2 regions of the Anoxybacillus andreesenii genome follow, and region 1 is predicted to be linked to the other one. Evidence: riboswitches for the same ligand, from Rfam matches in the RefSeq annotation. Region 1 holds a riboswitch; the other holds the start of a gene.

Evidence for each region. Region 1 has a riboswitch for glycine ahead of J2S07_RS20410 (amino acid permease). Riboswitches for the same ligand answer to the same signal wherever they lie in the genome.
Region 2: linked by a shared signal. The riboswitch ahead of gcvT (glycine cleavage system aminomethyltransferase GcvT) and the one ahead of J2S07_RS20410 (amino acid permease) in region 1 are both predicted to bind glycine.

What each region holds. Positions count from the first base shown of each region.
Region 1 covers NZ_JAUSTU010000039.1:2,549-10,488, forward strand. The annotation lists gene J2S07_RS20400 (PTS sugar transporter subunit IIC) at 1-1,056, opposite strand, end outside; gene J2S07_RS20405 (ROK family transcriptional regulator) at 1,275-2,426, opposite strand; gene J2S07_RS20410 (amino acid permease) at 2,728-4,092, opposite strand; glycine riboswitch at 4,256-4,336, opposite strand; gene J2S07_RS20415 (helix-turn-helix transcriptional regulator) at 4,555-5,517, opposite strand; gene J2S07_RS20420 (effector binding domain-containing protein) at 5,626-6,039, shown strand; gene J2S07_RS20425 (sulfite exporter TauE/SafE family protein) at 6,066-6,788, opposite strand; gene J2S07_RS20430 (RluA family pseudouridine synthase) at 7,108-7,830, opposite strand.
Region 2 covers NZ_JAUSTU010000012.1:71,661-79,600, forward strand. The annotation lists gene J2S07_RS13410 (YqhG family protein) at 1-673, opposite strand, end outside; gene J2S07_RS13415 (DEAD/DEAH box helicase) at 642-2,339, opposite strand; glycine riboswitch at 2,509-2,598, shown strand; gene gcvT (glycine cleavage system aminomethyltransferase GcvT) at 2,771-3,871, shown strand; gene gcvPA (aminomethyl-transferring glycine dehydrogenase subunit GcvPA) at 3,889-5,235, shown strand; gene gcvPB (aminomethyl-transferring glycine dehydrogenase subunit GcvPB) at 5,228-6,685, shown strand; gene J2S07_RS13435 (rhodanese-like domain-containing protein) at 6,908-7,291, opposite strand; gene lipM (octanoyltransferase LipM) at 7,493-7,940, shown strand, end outside.

The DNA of each region.
Region 1 (7,940 bases):
GTAATCCTTCCGCTTGGAAAAGAGGAGAAGTGCCAATATTAAAATAATTGTTCCGCCGGAGCCGCCATACCAAACATAAGCATCAAAGGAGCCACGAACCCACATGTATCCCTCAGAAAGGACCATTTCAGCTCCACCTTTTTGGAATAGGTTCACGTTATCCAATTGTGCAACCCCGAAGACCCCTTCCAAGATTGGTGCTAGAACGTTCGGCCCATGGATTCCAAAGAACCAGAACAGCTGAACAAATAGGGTAATAAGGATAACTGCCCCAAACCCTTGAGATAGTCCAAGAAGTGGCTGAGCAACTGTTTTTTGTAGCCATTGTAAGAACGTCATATCTGGTACGATCTTGGAGAATATGAAATAGAAAATAGCAACAACATATAGGGCAACAGTTGCCGGAATGATTGATGCAAATGCTTTCCAAATGGCCGGTGGAACTGAATCTGGCAACTTGATTGTGATGTCTTTTAACATCAATTTAACATAGATCATCGTAGCAACAAAACCAATAATCATCGCAGTAAAGAAGAAATTGGCATCCAAGTTGTTCAATGGGAGCCAGCCCCAGCCTGCTGCTGTAATCCCTTCATTAGTTGCAGACCAGCCTGCGGCATTTATCGCCTCTACAGTGGCGGCATCCAAGTTCAATCCAGATATTCCACCGGAGAAAGAAAACGTAATCCCGGCAATCGAAGCCGCTGTTGAAACAATCCCTCCAGATAACTCGTTCACTCCATAGGCTTTGGCAATATTATATCCCCACGAAAACACAAAGATTAAACCAGCAATGGCAAGGGTTCCATTCCATACATATCCATTCACTACAATAATTTCTCTAATGACTGGTATGCTATTTCCGTCGTAGCCGTCGATCAAACCCGGAGGCAAATCTCTTAAAAGAGCATTAAGCATTACAGCTACTGAACCAGCCATCGTTGCTGGGAGCGTTCCAATAAATGCATCCCTCAAAGCAATTAGATGCTTTTGGCCCCCGATTTTGCCTGCAATAGGTAGAAAATATTTTTCTAACCACGCTATTAAAAATTGCATTGAAATACCTCCCTAAAAGGAATTTAAAAACATTTGATCAATACACATATTGGGTCAAATCCGGGGTGTCTTTCAATATCATCTTTAGTTTACTTTCCATCGCATCCCTCCCTTCAAAACTTGACCGAAAAATAACATATGCCCGGCCCATTAATAATAAAACAACACCGTGATACCGCTTACAAAACCCCTTTGATCAGTCTATGAAACTTGTACTTTTATACGATGTAACAATAGAACAATTCATTCAGCAATAATGCCGCCGCTCCAAGGATGGTTATATCATCACCTAGCTTACTCACTTCAATAACCGTTTCCTCTCTAAGCTTGTCGATCAGGACCCGTTCACTAATGGTTTGCAGAATGCTCGGTAATAAGAACTCCTTGCTCTTCAAAACCCCTCCGCCTAACACAATCTTATTGGGATTGACTGTATGAATGAAGTTCACAATGCCGATACCGATAAATTTACCCGTTTCCTCCAGCACCTGAATGTACTCTTTTCTTCCTTGTTTTGCTAAGCGATAGACTTCTTCTGCAGTTAAATCTTCTGGTGCATTCGATATTGACTTTTTTGCCCTACGAACAATGGCATCACCAGTAACAAAGGTTTCAAAGCATCCAATGTTGCCACAGCTGCATCTTTCACCATCCAACGAAATAGATACATGACCAATTTCACCATTTACACCCTGAGCACCATGGATCAACTTATTGTCAACAATTAAGCCAGACCCCACTCCGCGACCAATATTAATGACTGCAAACCGCTTGGTAGCCCCTCCATTTCCAAACCAGTACTCTCCTAACGTCATCGCCCGTGAATTATTTTCCACGATAACCGGTAAGTCAAATTTCTTCTCCAACGTTTTTTTTATTGGAACATTTATTAAACCGGAATTGACAGAAGAAAGGGAGGTACCCGTTTCAATATCGATGATCCCATGCATCGCTACACCGATACCCAGAATCTTATCTTTATGCTGACCATAGTCCTTCAATACTTGTTCGACGACCTCGGACAAACTATTCAGAAATTCCTCTTTCGTGATATTTGGATGAATTTCCACTTCAGCCCGGCTATAAATGCCGCCTACTAAATCACTGATAATCCCTTTTATCCGATTAGAACCGGCATCTATCCCAATCACATAGTAGCCATCCTCCTTTAATTGAAGCAGTGTTGGTTTCCTCCCCCCTATCGATTCACCAAGATGACTTTCTACCACCAAATTTTCATGAATCAACTCTTTCACTATCGTGCTCACGGTGGGAGGGGTGATCCCGGATTCTCTTGCAATATCTGCTCGCGAAATAGAACCGGACAATCGAATCTTATTTAGGATGATTGATTTATTCACTGATTTCATGTATTCAAATGTCCCTCGTTGCATAACCCTTCTCACTTTCTTAGAAAATAACTATCTTTATAAATTTAATTAACTAAGTTTATATACATTATACTTTCTCTTTTTATGATTGTATACCTATTTTTCATATTTTTTAGAAAATTTAGTTATCAAAAATTGTCGAATTTTGGTAGAATCATACGTTTTTTAAACCTCTTGAATAAAATTCTAAAAATTACCTGACGTTTACTAAACCGTATGTTCTACCTTCGTTTTTGATGCCCCCTTTTATACATTGAATTAGGGGTAATTGGTACTGAATCTAGGCTGATAACTTAATATTTTGTTCTCTTTTTCTCCTATATGAATACAAAGTAAATAGGAGAACAAACCATAAAGGCGTCAACAACAAGGCTGGACGTGTTTCCTCAGCAACCATCATAATCACAAGGATCACAGCAAACATCACAAGGACTACATAATTTACAAATGGTGTAAAGGGTGCTTTAAATGTTGATTTTGCTCGTAATTGCGGACGCCCTTTCTTATACCTTATATGGCAGATTAGAATCACACTCCAAACCCAAATGAAACAAATGGCACTAATAGTTGTCACGATTCCAAAGGCTTGTTCCGGAATGAACTTACTTAATAGAGCACCGACTGACACAACAATCGTGGATATCCATAACGCATTACCCGGGACATGATTTTTATTTAGTTTTGCCAATTGGGATGATGCCTGTCCATTATTGCTTAAATTATAGAGAATCCTGCTTGTTGAAAACATTCCGCTATTACAAGCAGAAGCGGCAGAAGTTAGGACGACAAAATTAATAATCCCTGCTGCCAATGGAATCCCCACTAAGCTAAACGTTTTGACAAAAGGACTTTCTGCAGCATTGAGTTCCGTCCATGGGTTAATTGATAATAGAACGATAAGTGCGCCAACGTAGAATAAAAGAATTCTAAAAGGAATTTTATTAATGGCCGCTGGGATGTTTTTTTCTGGATTAGCTGTTTCCGCTGCCGATACACCGACTAATTCCACACCGACATAAGCAAAGACTACCATTTGGAATGACAGTAGGAAACCTGAGATTCCATTCGGAAATAGTCCCCCATGCTCCCAAAGATTATTCATCGTCACCATTCCGGCATCTGTCTTGGAGCCCATTACTAACATGATCACTCCAATACCAATTAATAAGAGAATCGTAATGACCTTTATTAAAGCAAACCAAAACTCCAATTCCCCAAAAAGCTTTACAGTTAGTAGATTTAATCCTAATAGAATAATCAAACAGATGACAGCAGGTATCCATTGCGGAATATCAAACCAATACCTTACATACACACCGACTGCAATAATATCTGCCATAGCCGTCATAATCCAACAAAACCAATACGTCCACCCGGTTACAAATGCGATTCGAGGTCCTAGATAGTCTTGGGCAATATCTGTAAACGATTGATAGCCAGCTTTAGACAACAGGAGTTCCCCAAGCGCCCTCATCACAAAAAAGAGAGCGATACCTACGATTAAATAAGCAAATATGATCGATGGTCCTGCCAATTGGATGGCTTTCCCTGATCCTAAGAACAATCCTGTACCAATCGTACCGCCAATCGCAATTAGTTGAACATGCCGACTTGCTAAATCCTTCTTTAATCCTTGTTGTCCCAATGTTATCTCCCCCTAAAAGTTTTGTTGTTTCATCGAATGCGAAATAATGAGCAATTAGAATACCCAATAAAAAAAGAGATTGGATGTTCTCCAATCTCTTAGGTCTAAGAATAGCAAATACAATTTGCTATGCTAACGATGATCAGCATAACAAATATATATTCATTACTCTTCTGTCCTTTTGCCTGAGATTGTGAACCCTTCGGCGCCGCTGAACCCCAGCGGTCTCTCCAGAAGCTGCTCCTGCTATAGTGTGATCCATAGCAATCATAGCTTGCTAACTATTAAATTATCTTCTTACTAATAACTATTTCTGAATAATTTTAAATTATAGGACTGATAACATCATTTGTCAACGGGAAATAACCACATTCCACTCTTTGGAATTGGACCTTTTTGTAGTAATTTAATTTCAATTTTCAACTGTTTTTGATAGTTCAGTCTAGGTTTAACTAACACCGCTTACGGGCAGAATAAAAGTAATCTCTCTTGTAAACCTTCTAAGATTTCGTCTGGCACTTCCCTCACCTTGATTTCCCCACCAAGAAATAGTAGCCAATTGATTATTTCGCTCAATTCTTCAGGATTATCAACATTAATAAAAGTCTTTAGAATGGCTGTGGTTTGATAAGGGTTTGTATAGGAAATAGAGACTTTCAAAGGATGGTATTTTTTGAACTGGGCAATCGCCTTTGGACCAAGTTCAAGGACAAGATTGTTTGCTTCTTCCTGCTTACGTATTTTTTCTAAAATCTTTTTCTTACTTAAACTTTTTTTCACCGGATTTGGTTTAACATCGGTGAGCTGGTCCACGGGAAAGATTTGTCTCTTCTCTTCCTTTAAGTCAAAGCCTTCAATCAGCCAAAGGCTTTTTTCCCGATAAAGATGTAAGAGATATATGGAGTAAGACTTAATTTCCTTCCCTTCTTTGATGGTAAGCAATAAATAGCGATCCAACAGAAGGATTTGAATAAGTTTTTCTAACATAGGATGGGGAAGGTCCGACAGATCCAGCAGATCAGGATTATTGGGGTTTGTCCCCTCAAAAAGCAAGATTTGATTTAAAAGCACAAGAGTCTCCTGCTGGCTTTCTGAGATAAGGCCGAGTAATTTTTCAGCTAAAGACTGTCGACTCTTTAGATAAGGGAGCTGTTGATTTCTTGTAGCCATAAAGGCAATAAAAAGAGCTTTGATCTCATTATCAGTAAAGCGAACAGTTGGCAGGACAGAGTTGCTCATAACAAAATAGCCCCCATCCCTTCCGACTTCAGCGACAAGTGGCATTCCCATGGCTTCAATTTCTCTGATATCTCTAATCGCTGTTGAACGAGAAATATGAAATTCTTGCATGATTTCAGAAATAGTAAAATGGGCGCGGTTGTTGATATACCGCATGATCGTATTAATTCGCTCAACTTTTTTCATCGAGTTCTCCTAAACAGTATCATTTTTTGACATGATTTAAGGATATTATAAACGTATCAAAGGTAAAAACAAACCATTTGATTAATCTAAAGAAGGAAGGTTTTAACTATGGCAAATTATACTTTAGAAGAAAAAGACAGCTTTACCGTTTTAGGTTTGGGAACTGAGCTTAAGAGCGATTATACAGACTATGCTGGCATAACGAAGGAAAAATCAGACTTTTGGCAAGCCGTCAAACAAGATGGAAGACTTGACACTCTAAAATCCTTGGCCACAAACGACTACATTTTTGCTGTAAACGAGGCAGTGAACAATAAGATGATGCATTATGCTGGGGTCATGACAGAGGCAACATTACAATGCATGTTGAGGATTCATAAGAAATTCACCACAAGAGGAAAAATAATCATTCATCCATGCTTATCTCAAAATAAGAAGACAGCACTTCTCCATCAAAGAGTGCTGTTATTTTTTTCGCTTTTTCTCTACGGAATAACCACTAATTATGGAAAATTCTTTTAGGTATCAAAGCAAAAACACCTTATTGTCTACCATATCCCTAAACTATCAATCAGCAAATAAATCCCTGTAAACAATAAAATGATATATGTAAATATGCGAAAAACAGTTTGATTAATCAGCTTAAATAGGATTTGTCCCAAAAATAGCCCCACAAAAACCAAGGGTAGCGCCCATAAACTTGAAACCCAAATTGTCTTACTTGTTCTAGCGAAAGTCACTTGGATGATTAAACTAACAAAGTATATAAATAAATAGAAGGCTAGTGTAGTGCTTCTTAATTTTTCTTTTTGGGTACCTGTTCCCGAAAAATATAATAACAATGGTGGCCCGGGCATCCCTATGCTTGTTGTCAGTGATCCTGAAAGTCCTCCAACAATTAAGTCTCTCTTCTTATTTTGGTTCATTCGAAACTTAAGGATGAGCAAGATTGTTAATACGATGATAATAAGGCTTATTCCCAACTTCAATCTATTGATATCAATTAACAAAAAGCTCAGAATCCCTATGGGCAGACCAAAAACACTTCCTGCCACAAACCTTCTAAGGATTCCGTAATCAATATCCTTTCTAATTTTCATTATTAATGCACCTGAAATAAATAAAGACAATATTAAATTGATTTGAATGGCCTCAATGGGTTCAAATAGTAAAAGAAGAAAAGGAGTAGCCAAAATTGAAAATCCAAATCCTGTACTCGTCTGAAGGACGGAAGCGACTAAAATAATTATTATAAATGCGATGATCTCCATAAAACACCTACTTCCATTCAATTATAAAGGCTCTTTTCTCAAACATTGTTGCTTTTGAACAAAAAATAATTAGACAAAACTCTTGTTTATGCAGTCTATCTGTAGAAACAACGGAGAAAAGTGCTACTCAATTTATGCGTATCGCACGCCTAGTATGAAATGGAATGGCCGGTATTAAGGACATTCCAGAACCACAATCCGTGCGAAAACAGCATTATAAAAGTATAAGGTGAGGAGGATTTCAACAACCTTTCTACATCATCTTTATGATAAGGTATTAAATGATTTGCAGAATTTATACTCATCCATTTTACCTCTGCTATTTTGCATGATGACCGATAAGATTGAGATATTTGTTTTCCCCAGTCAAAGTCCCCCATAGATTCCAAGGGTAACGATTAGGAGGCAATGAATAAACCCCTACCGGTTCCCTCCTTACAGGATGCTCGAAAAAAAGCGAATGGGCCCAAAGTGCAAGCTGTTGGCCTGGCTTTTGTAGATGCCCTCTATATTTTTGATCCCCAAAAATTGGGTTGCCCATTGCTGACAATTGAACTCGTATTTGATGAGGTCTCCCGGTGTGAAGATTCACAGAAAGCAGACTAAATCCATTTTTTGATTCGATAACCTCGTAATCTAGCACTGCTTTTTTAGCATGTGAATGATTAGAAGAAACAACGGACACTTTATTCTTCCGAGTATCCTTATGTAAATAATGGACCAGCTGTCCTCCTTTCTTGTCTGGTTTTCCGTGAACAACCGCAAGATAATTCCGTTCAATCACATTCTTACGAATCATATCCGATAATCTAGAAGCGGCCTTAGAAGTCTTTGCAAACACCATGGCACCACCAACGGGACGGTCGAGGCGGTGTACAAGTCCCAAATATACATTACCAGGTTTTTGATAGCGGCTTTTTAGATCATTTTTTAATATCGTTAACAGATCAAGATCCCCACTACTATCTGCTTGTACAGGAATATTAATTGGCTTTTCTACCAAAAGCAGATGATTATCTTCAAACAAAATTGGAATTTTCATAGATTTTCCATCTCCTGAAGGCATATTGCATCTATCATAACATTTTTCTGAAAATGAATCGCCAATCTCCCCCTTATTTGAAAATACAGTTCCATGTGGGTCAATAATAT
Region 2 (7,940 bases), on a different contig from region 1:
CTTCTTCATAAAAATGCTCTAATAATTGTAAATCCTGCTGCCAGCGTTTTCTTGCCTCTGCAGCCCATTGATGGTCTTCTATTTCTAATTTACTTCTTAAATGGGCTTCAATTCTTGAGACGCCGCTTCCCGGCATGATTAATGGTGATAATGTAAAGGAATAGTCAGGAATCTTCGGTGTGAGTTTAAGCTGTAGCAATTGCTCATGGAAATTTTCGACCATCTGTCCATTGATAAGCTGAAGACCAATAGACTTGAAGACATCCCGTTTCCTGTCGGATTGATAGGAGATTTTCAGGTTGATGCCAAGCCAAGGTCTTAGAGGAACATGCTGTCCATTAGAAAATAAATTTTTCTCATATAAGCGAATATATCCAGCTAAATTTTTCGTTGATTCAAAAATTTGATGCAGTCGTGGAGAGCCAAAGTGGATTTCCTCCCCCTTGATATGCTCTGGTGTCATTTGCCTATCCGTGATAAGGGTTAGTTTCATTGGATTAGGCACTCCACCTGTTTTCTCTAAATAGTGCCAGTAAAAAGGGCGGTTCATCAATTCTTTATCAAGCTCAACGGTTAGCTGAACAGTCATATATCCTTGACCGTTCTCCACAATTTCACAATTGTTTGCGGTAAAGTATTTCTCAAGAAATTGATGAATTTCGTGCTGCTTCATTGGTTTCACTCTCCTGTAGATCTTCGGCCAATTGAATCATCGATTGCAGGTTATCCATTTTGATCCTCATCTCCCCTTCGGAGCTGGAGTGACCGAAAATATCGATTAAATAGTCTTCAAAATTGCCAAATTCCAGCTTGGTTAAAATATCGTCTAAATCTCCAATCACCTTTTCAAATAATGAGATTTTTTCATGTAAAAGCTTGAGGACATGCTCTTCTACTGTATCCTTGATCGCGAAATTATAGATGTGTACGTCTTTTTCCTGGCCCAGTCGATGGACACGTCCAATTCTTTGCTCCAATCGCATCGGGTTCCATGGTAAATCAAAATTAATGATATGGTGACAGAACTGAAGGTTGATTCCTTCTCCGCCAGCTTCAGTTGCAATCAGCACCTGAGCATGCTTTTGGAACAGTTCTCTCATCCAATCCTTCTTCCCACGTTTAAATCCACCTCGAAAGGGAACGGAGCTTATTCCATTTTGTTTTAAGAACCATTGCAAATATAATTGTGTAGCGCGATACTCGGTGAAGATTATCACTTTATCATTAATTTGTCGGATCAATTCAAGGGCCTTCTCTGCCTTAGAATTCATCCCTACTGCCTCAACCTTACCTATCAGCATTTGGATTTGCTGTTCGAAGTAGGGGCTGGGATTCTCCTGTTTTTGTAGCATATTTTTTAATGTCACAAAGACGGCCTCGCGACTGCTACAAGCCTCCCTTTGCAAGGTCATAACAGCAAAAGCACTTGACGTCATCCAGTTCTCATCTCTGCGTAATTCAGTAACACCCTCATATAATTCTCGTTCTTCCTTTGAAAAATGAATAGGGATCGTTTCCACATGTCGGTCTGTCCATTCAATCCCTGTATCTGCCCTTCGATTTCGAATCATTACCTTTTTTACAAGTTCTTTTAAGTGTTCATCATCGTTCAATGAACGTGAATCCCTTTTATATTTTTCATAGAACATGGACTCACTGCCGAGATGTCCCGGTTTTAATAGGGACACAAGATTAAATATTTCGCTGATCCGATTTTGGATCGGCGTTGCCGTGAGAAGTAAACAGAATTTTTTCTTTAAGCTTTGCACAAATTCATAGTTTTTCGTTTTATTATTTTTGAGCTTATGCGCCTCGTCAATGATGATGAGGTCATAGTCTTGATTGAAAATAATCTCGCGATGTGGACTCCTTTTTGCCGTGTCAATCGACGAGACGACGACATCACATTGCTCCCATACATAGCTTTTCTTCTGTGCAACCGCAGGGATATAGAATTTGCTGGTCAGCTCGCTGGCCCATTGGGTCACAAGGGATGCGGGTACGAGAATCAAAACTTTTTTCACAAGTCCACGAATCATGTATTCTTTCAGAATAAGTCCTGCTTCGATCGTTTTTCCAAGCCCAACCTCGTCAGCTAAAATGGCTTTTCCGTTCATATTTTCAACGACCTGCTTGGCCACTTCCAATTGGTGGGGCAAGGGGGTCAGCTGCGGCAAGTGCTTCGGAGCAATCAAACCCTCAAATTCTTCAATGACCGTATGCTTTTCCACTTCGACAGCGAGCTTATATAGATCCCAGCTTCCCCATGGACCGTCATCTTCCACACGCCTGAGAAATCCGTCTACCCATGAGGAATCAAATTCGATTGCTACCGTCATAAAAACAGCTCCTCTCTAAATTATTGTTGCCCTTACCTATTGTTAATGGTAGGATGTATTTGAAAGTTTGAAATTTTGTCACATGGAAAATATATTTAAGAAATTATCCTATAATTTCTAATTTAAGTATGTTTTAGTATGACCCAATTGGGTATTTTTATAATGGCGAATGAGAACAGGGGGAGAGACTACATTCGTAGCGCCGAAGGAGCAAGCAAGAAATTGTGAATCTCTCAGGCAAAAGAACTCTTGTTTGACGCAACTCTGGAGAGCGCTTCCACCACGGAAGCCACCAAAGGGGAAAGCCTTAATGGTAAACTTTCAGGTGCCAGGACAGAGACCTCACTTTATGATTAGGGGGGTCTCTGTCCTTTTTTTAGGAAATTTCAGAATGAGTTTAATATGCTTGCTGATAGAAAGGGGTAATGGAAATGTCACAATTAAAACGGACACCACTATTTGATGTCTACAAAAACTATGGGGGAAAGACGATTGATTTTGGCGGCTGGGAGCTTCCCGTACAGTTTTCAAGTATTAAGGAGGAGCATGAAGCGGTACGGACGAAAGCAGGGATGTTCGATGTCTCTCATATGGGAGAAATAGAGGTGAAAGGACCTGATAGTCTTAAGTTTCTTCAAAAAATGATGACCAATGACATTTCAAAGCTAAAGAGCGGGGGGGCACAATATACCGCGATGTGCTACGAAAATGGTGGAACGGTCGACGATCTCTTGGTCTACAAAATGGCAGATGAGGACTATTTGTTGGTTGTCAATGCAGCTAATACAGACAAAGACTTTGATTGGTTGAAGGAGCATGTTGAAGGGGAAGTCACCCTAAACAATATCTCTGAAGACATGGCCCAGTTAGCGCTCCAAGGTCCATTGGCTGAACAGGTATTGCAAAAGCTGACTGAAGACGATCTTAGTCAAATTGGCTTCTTCAAATTTCAAGAGGATGTCGTAATTGATGGCAAGAAAGCACTTGTTTCTCGCACAGGCTACACAGGAGAAGACGGCTTCGAAATTTATTGCCATAGAAATGATGCTGCTTCCCTTTGGGAGCGCATCTTAGAGGTTGGCAAAAACGATGGGGTTTTACCATGTGGATTAGGCTGTCGTGATACATTGCGCTTCGAGGCAGGTCTAGCGCTCTATGGTCAAGAGCTTTCTCCTGAAATATCACCCCTTGAGGCTGGTGTAGGCTTTGCCGTTAAGCTAGGCAAGGAAGATGATTTTATCGGAAAAGCCGCATTAAAAGAGCAGAAGGAAAATGGAGTACCACGTAAATTAGTTGGCCTTGAAATGATCGATCGAGGGATTCCACGTCACGGGTATGCAGTGTTTGCTGGTGACGAAAAAATCGGGGAAGTCACAACAGGTACCCAATCTCCAACCCTAAAGAAAAATATCGGGCTCGCTCTAATTAAAAGGGAGTTTGGAGCACTCGATTCTGAGGTGGATGTAGAGATTCGTGGGAAGAGGGCAAAGGCAAAATTGATTTCGACTCCATTTTATAAAAGAGAAAAGTAGAGAGAGGGGATTCAACCATGAAGCATCGTTATTTACCGATGACAGAAGCAGATCAAAAAGAAATGCTTGACACAATAGGTGTTTCTTCCGTTCAGGACCTTTTCAATGATATTCCTGAAAGCGTGCAATTTAAGGGAGAATACAAGATTAAAGAGGCAAAATCTGAAACGGCCCTCATGAAGGAATTATCTCAATTAGCCGCAAAAAATGCTGATTTGAAAGCTAATGCATCCTTCTTAGGAGCAGGCGTCTATGACCATTATATGCCTATCATCGTAGACCATGTGCTGTCTCGTTCAGAATTCTATACGGCATATACTCCTTATCAGCCAGAAATTTCACAAGGGGAGCTACAGGCTATTTTTGAATTTCAGACGATGATTTGTGAGCTGACTGGGATGGCTGTGGCAAACTCCTCCATGTATGACGGGGGAACGGCCCTTGCTGAGGCCGCCATGCTTAGCGCAGGACAAACACGTAGAAAAAAAGTTCTTATTTCTAGCGCGGTTCATCCAGAATCAAAAGAGGTCGTAAAGACTTATGCAAAAGGACAATATATCGAGGTTATTGAGGTTCCACATAAAGATGGCGTAACAGATCTTGATGCGCTTCAGGAATTAATGGGCGATGATGTGGCAGCTGTGATGGTTCAATATCCGAACTTCTTTGGAAGAGTAGAAGCTTTAAAGGAATTAGAGGAAATCATCCATGCGAAAAAAGCGATGTTTGTTGTCTCAAGCAATCCTCTTTCACTAGGAGCTTTAACACCTCCAGGGAAATTTGGTGCTGATATTGTCGTGGGGGATGCTCAACCGTTTGGAATACCGACAGCATTTGGCGGACCACACTGCGGTTATTTTGCCGTAACTGAGAAGCTCATGAGAAAGGTTCCAGGTCGTTTAGTCGGTCAAACTACGGATGAAGAAGGAAGACGCGGTTTTGTTCTTACGTTGCAGGCTCGTGAACAGCATATCCGCCGTGATAAAGCAACTTCTAATATTTGCTCCAATCAGGCATTGAATGCGCTAGCGGCCTCTGTTGCGATGACTGCCCTTGGACGTAAAGGCGTCAAGGATATGGCTGTGCAAAATATTCAAAAGGCCCATTATGCGAAAAAGGTCATGAAGGACAATGGACTGGAGCTTGTTTTTGAGGGCCCATCCTTCAATGAGTTTGTCGTTAAGCTTTCAAAACCTGTGAAGGAAGTAAATGTAGCCCTTTTACAAAAGGGAATCATCGGTGGCTATGATTTAGGCCGTGATTATCCTGAACTAGCTAATCATATGCTTGTCGCAGTGACAGAATTAAGGACAAAGGAAGAAATCGATACTTTTGCAAAAGAATTGGGGGATTATCATGCATAAAGAGGACCAAGCGCTGATTTTTGAACTTAGTAAGCCCGGACGTATTGGTTATAGCCTCCCAGAAATGGATATTCCTGAAGTGGATGTACAAACACTTCTTCCTGATGGTTACTTGCGTGAAGAGGAGGCAGGGTTACCAGAGGTATCCGAGCTTGATATTATGCGTCATTATACGGCACTTTCCAGACGTAACCATGGGGTTGATTCAGGCTTCTATCCATTAGGCTCTTGTACGATGAAGTATAATCCGAAAATCAATGAAAATGTGGCTCGCTTTAATGGGTTTGCCCACTTGCATCCATTGCAGGATGAGAGCTCCGTGCAAGGCGCATTAGAGCTTATGTATGATCTGCAGCAACATCTCATTGAAATTACGGGGATGGATGAAGTAACCCTGCAGCCAGCTGCGGGTGCCCATGGCGAATGGACAGGTCTCATGATGATTCGCGCTTACCATGAGGCAAATGGGGATGTGAAGCGGACAAAGGTGATCGTTCCTGATTCAGCCCATGGAACAAATCCAGCTTCCGCAACTGTAGCAGGCTTTGAAACGGTAACCGTTAAATCAAATGAGCATGGTCTTGTCGATCTCGATGATTTGAGAAGGGTTGTGGGCGAGGACACTGCTGCTTTGATGCTTACAAATCCAAACACGCTTGGATTGTTTGAGGAGGACATTCTTGAGATGGCGGAGATTGTTCATGGGGCTGGAGGAAAGCTCTATTACGATGGTGCGAATCTAAACGCTGTTCTATCAAAAGCAAGACCAGGGGATATGGGCTTTGATGTTGTACATCTTAACCTTCATAAAACCTTTACCGGTCCCCATGGTGGAGGAGGACCTGGATCTGGTCCTGTTGGAGTTAAGGAGGATTTAATTCCATTCCTTCCAAAGCCAGTGGTAACGAAGAAGGGTGACGAATACGTGCTGGATTATGAACGTCCTCAGTCTATCGGACGTGTGAAGCCATACTACGGAAACTTTGGCATCAATGTTCGCGCCTACACGTATATTCGTTCAATGGGTCCAGATGGATTGAAGGCAGTTACGGAGAATGCCGTATTGAATGCCAATTACATGATGAGAAGGCTGGCTCCTTACTATGACCTTCCATTTGACAGACATTGTAAGCATGAATTTGTTTTAAGCGGGAAACGTCAGAAGAAGCTGGGGGTAAGAACCCTTGATATTGCGAAGAGACTTCTTGACTTTGGCTATCATCCTCCAACTATCTACTTCCCACTAAATGTGGAAGAATGCATCATGATTGAGCCGACAGAAACCGAATCGAAGGAAACCCTGGACGCCTTTATTGAAGCGATGATTCAAATCGCCAAAGAGGCTGAGGAAAATCCTGAGATTGTTCAAGAGGCACCACATTCAACAGTAGTGGGACGCCTTGATGAAACAACGGCTGCTAGGAAGCCGATATTGAGATATCAAGCGTAAATAAATAGGGGCTATCTAAGGTCAGGGTACTGACCTTGGGTAGCTCCTTTTTTGATTTACCATACAGCTGGGGTAAGATTTACGGAAGGTCTTATAAAGAGGGTTTTTCCATAAAATGTAGAAATAAACTAGGCGCTATAGAAATAATTGAATAAAGCAAGTGGAGAAAAATGAGTCGATTTTCTCCACTTGCTTTATTTTAGGGACTTTTCACACAGCGCCTTAGTTTTTTGTTTTGATTTTTCCAGACCATTTTTTGAATCCGCCCTGTAAGTGCGAAAGTTCTTTGTAACCCTTTCGATACAGTGTCTGGGCAGCTCGCCCACTGCGAATACCACTTTGACAATAGAGATAAACTGGTTTGTCCGGACGAATTTCTTTCATTCTCATTTTGAGCTGAGAAAGGGGAATATTTCTCGCCCCTAGAATATGGCCAGCCTCAAATTCATTTGGTTCACGCACATCGATTAGCTGTGCTTTCCGGTACCCAGCACGAAATTCTTCCTCGGTCAAGGTTTTGACAATTTTTTTCTGATAAAGCCAAGTAATCAGGCTGTATACAAGAATTGCAGCAATTACAATTAGCAAAAAATATAAAGTGCTCATATCATTTTCTCCTTCCACGCAAAACAGTGCCAAATAATATTATATAAGGGATTTCGGTTGATAGCAAAGGATTACAACAATTTTTTAAAATCTGAGGAATTTATTTGCCAAGCCTCTTTCTTTTTTTTCTTGAGAGCTTTTGATATGCTATTATTCAGTGTCCTTCTAGAGGCATGAAATCTAGGACAAAGAGGGTTGGATATGGAAAAAAAGCAATGGGGGTTTATTGATTCGGGGAATTGCTCTCCTTCTTTTAATATGGCATTAGACGAAGCTTTGCTAGATTGGCATAGTGACGGAAAGATTCCTCCGATCATTCGTTTTTATGGCTGGAACCCACCAACACTTTCAATTGGTTATTTTCAAAAGGTTGAAAAGGAAATTAATTTGGCAGCGATTAAGGAGCATGGTCTCGGCTTTGTTCGCCGGCCAACTGGGGGAAGAGGAGTTCTTCATGAGCATGAGCTGACCTATAGTGTCATCGTTTCGGAAGGATACCCGAATATGCCAAAATCGGTTACGGAAAGCTACCGAGTTATTTCACAAGGCATCTTGAAGGGCTTCCATCGTCTTGGAATGGAGGCATATTTTGCCGTTCCACACTCTGAGGAAGAAAAGGATTCGTTGAAAAATCCTCGCTCATCTGTCT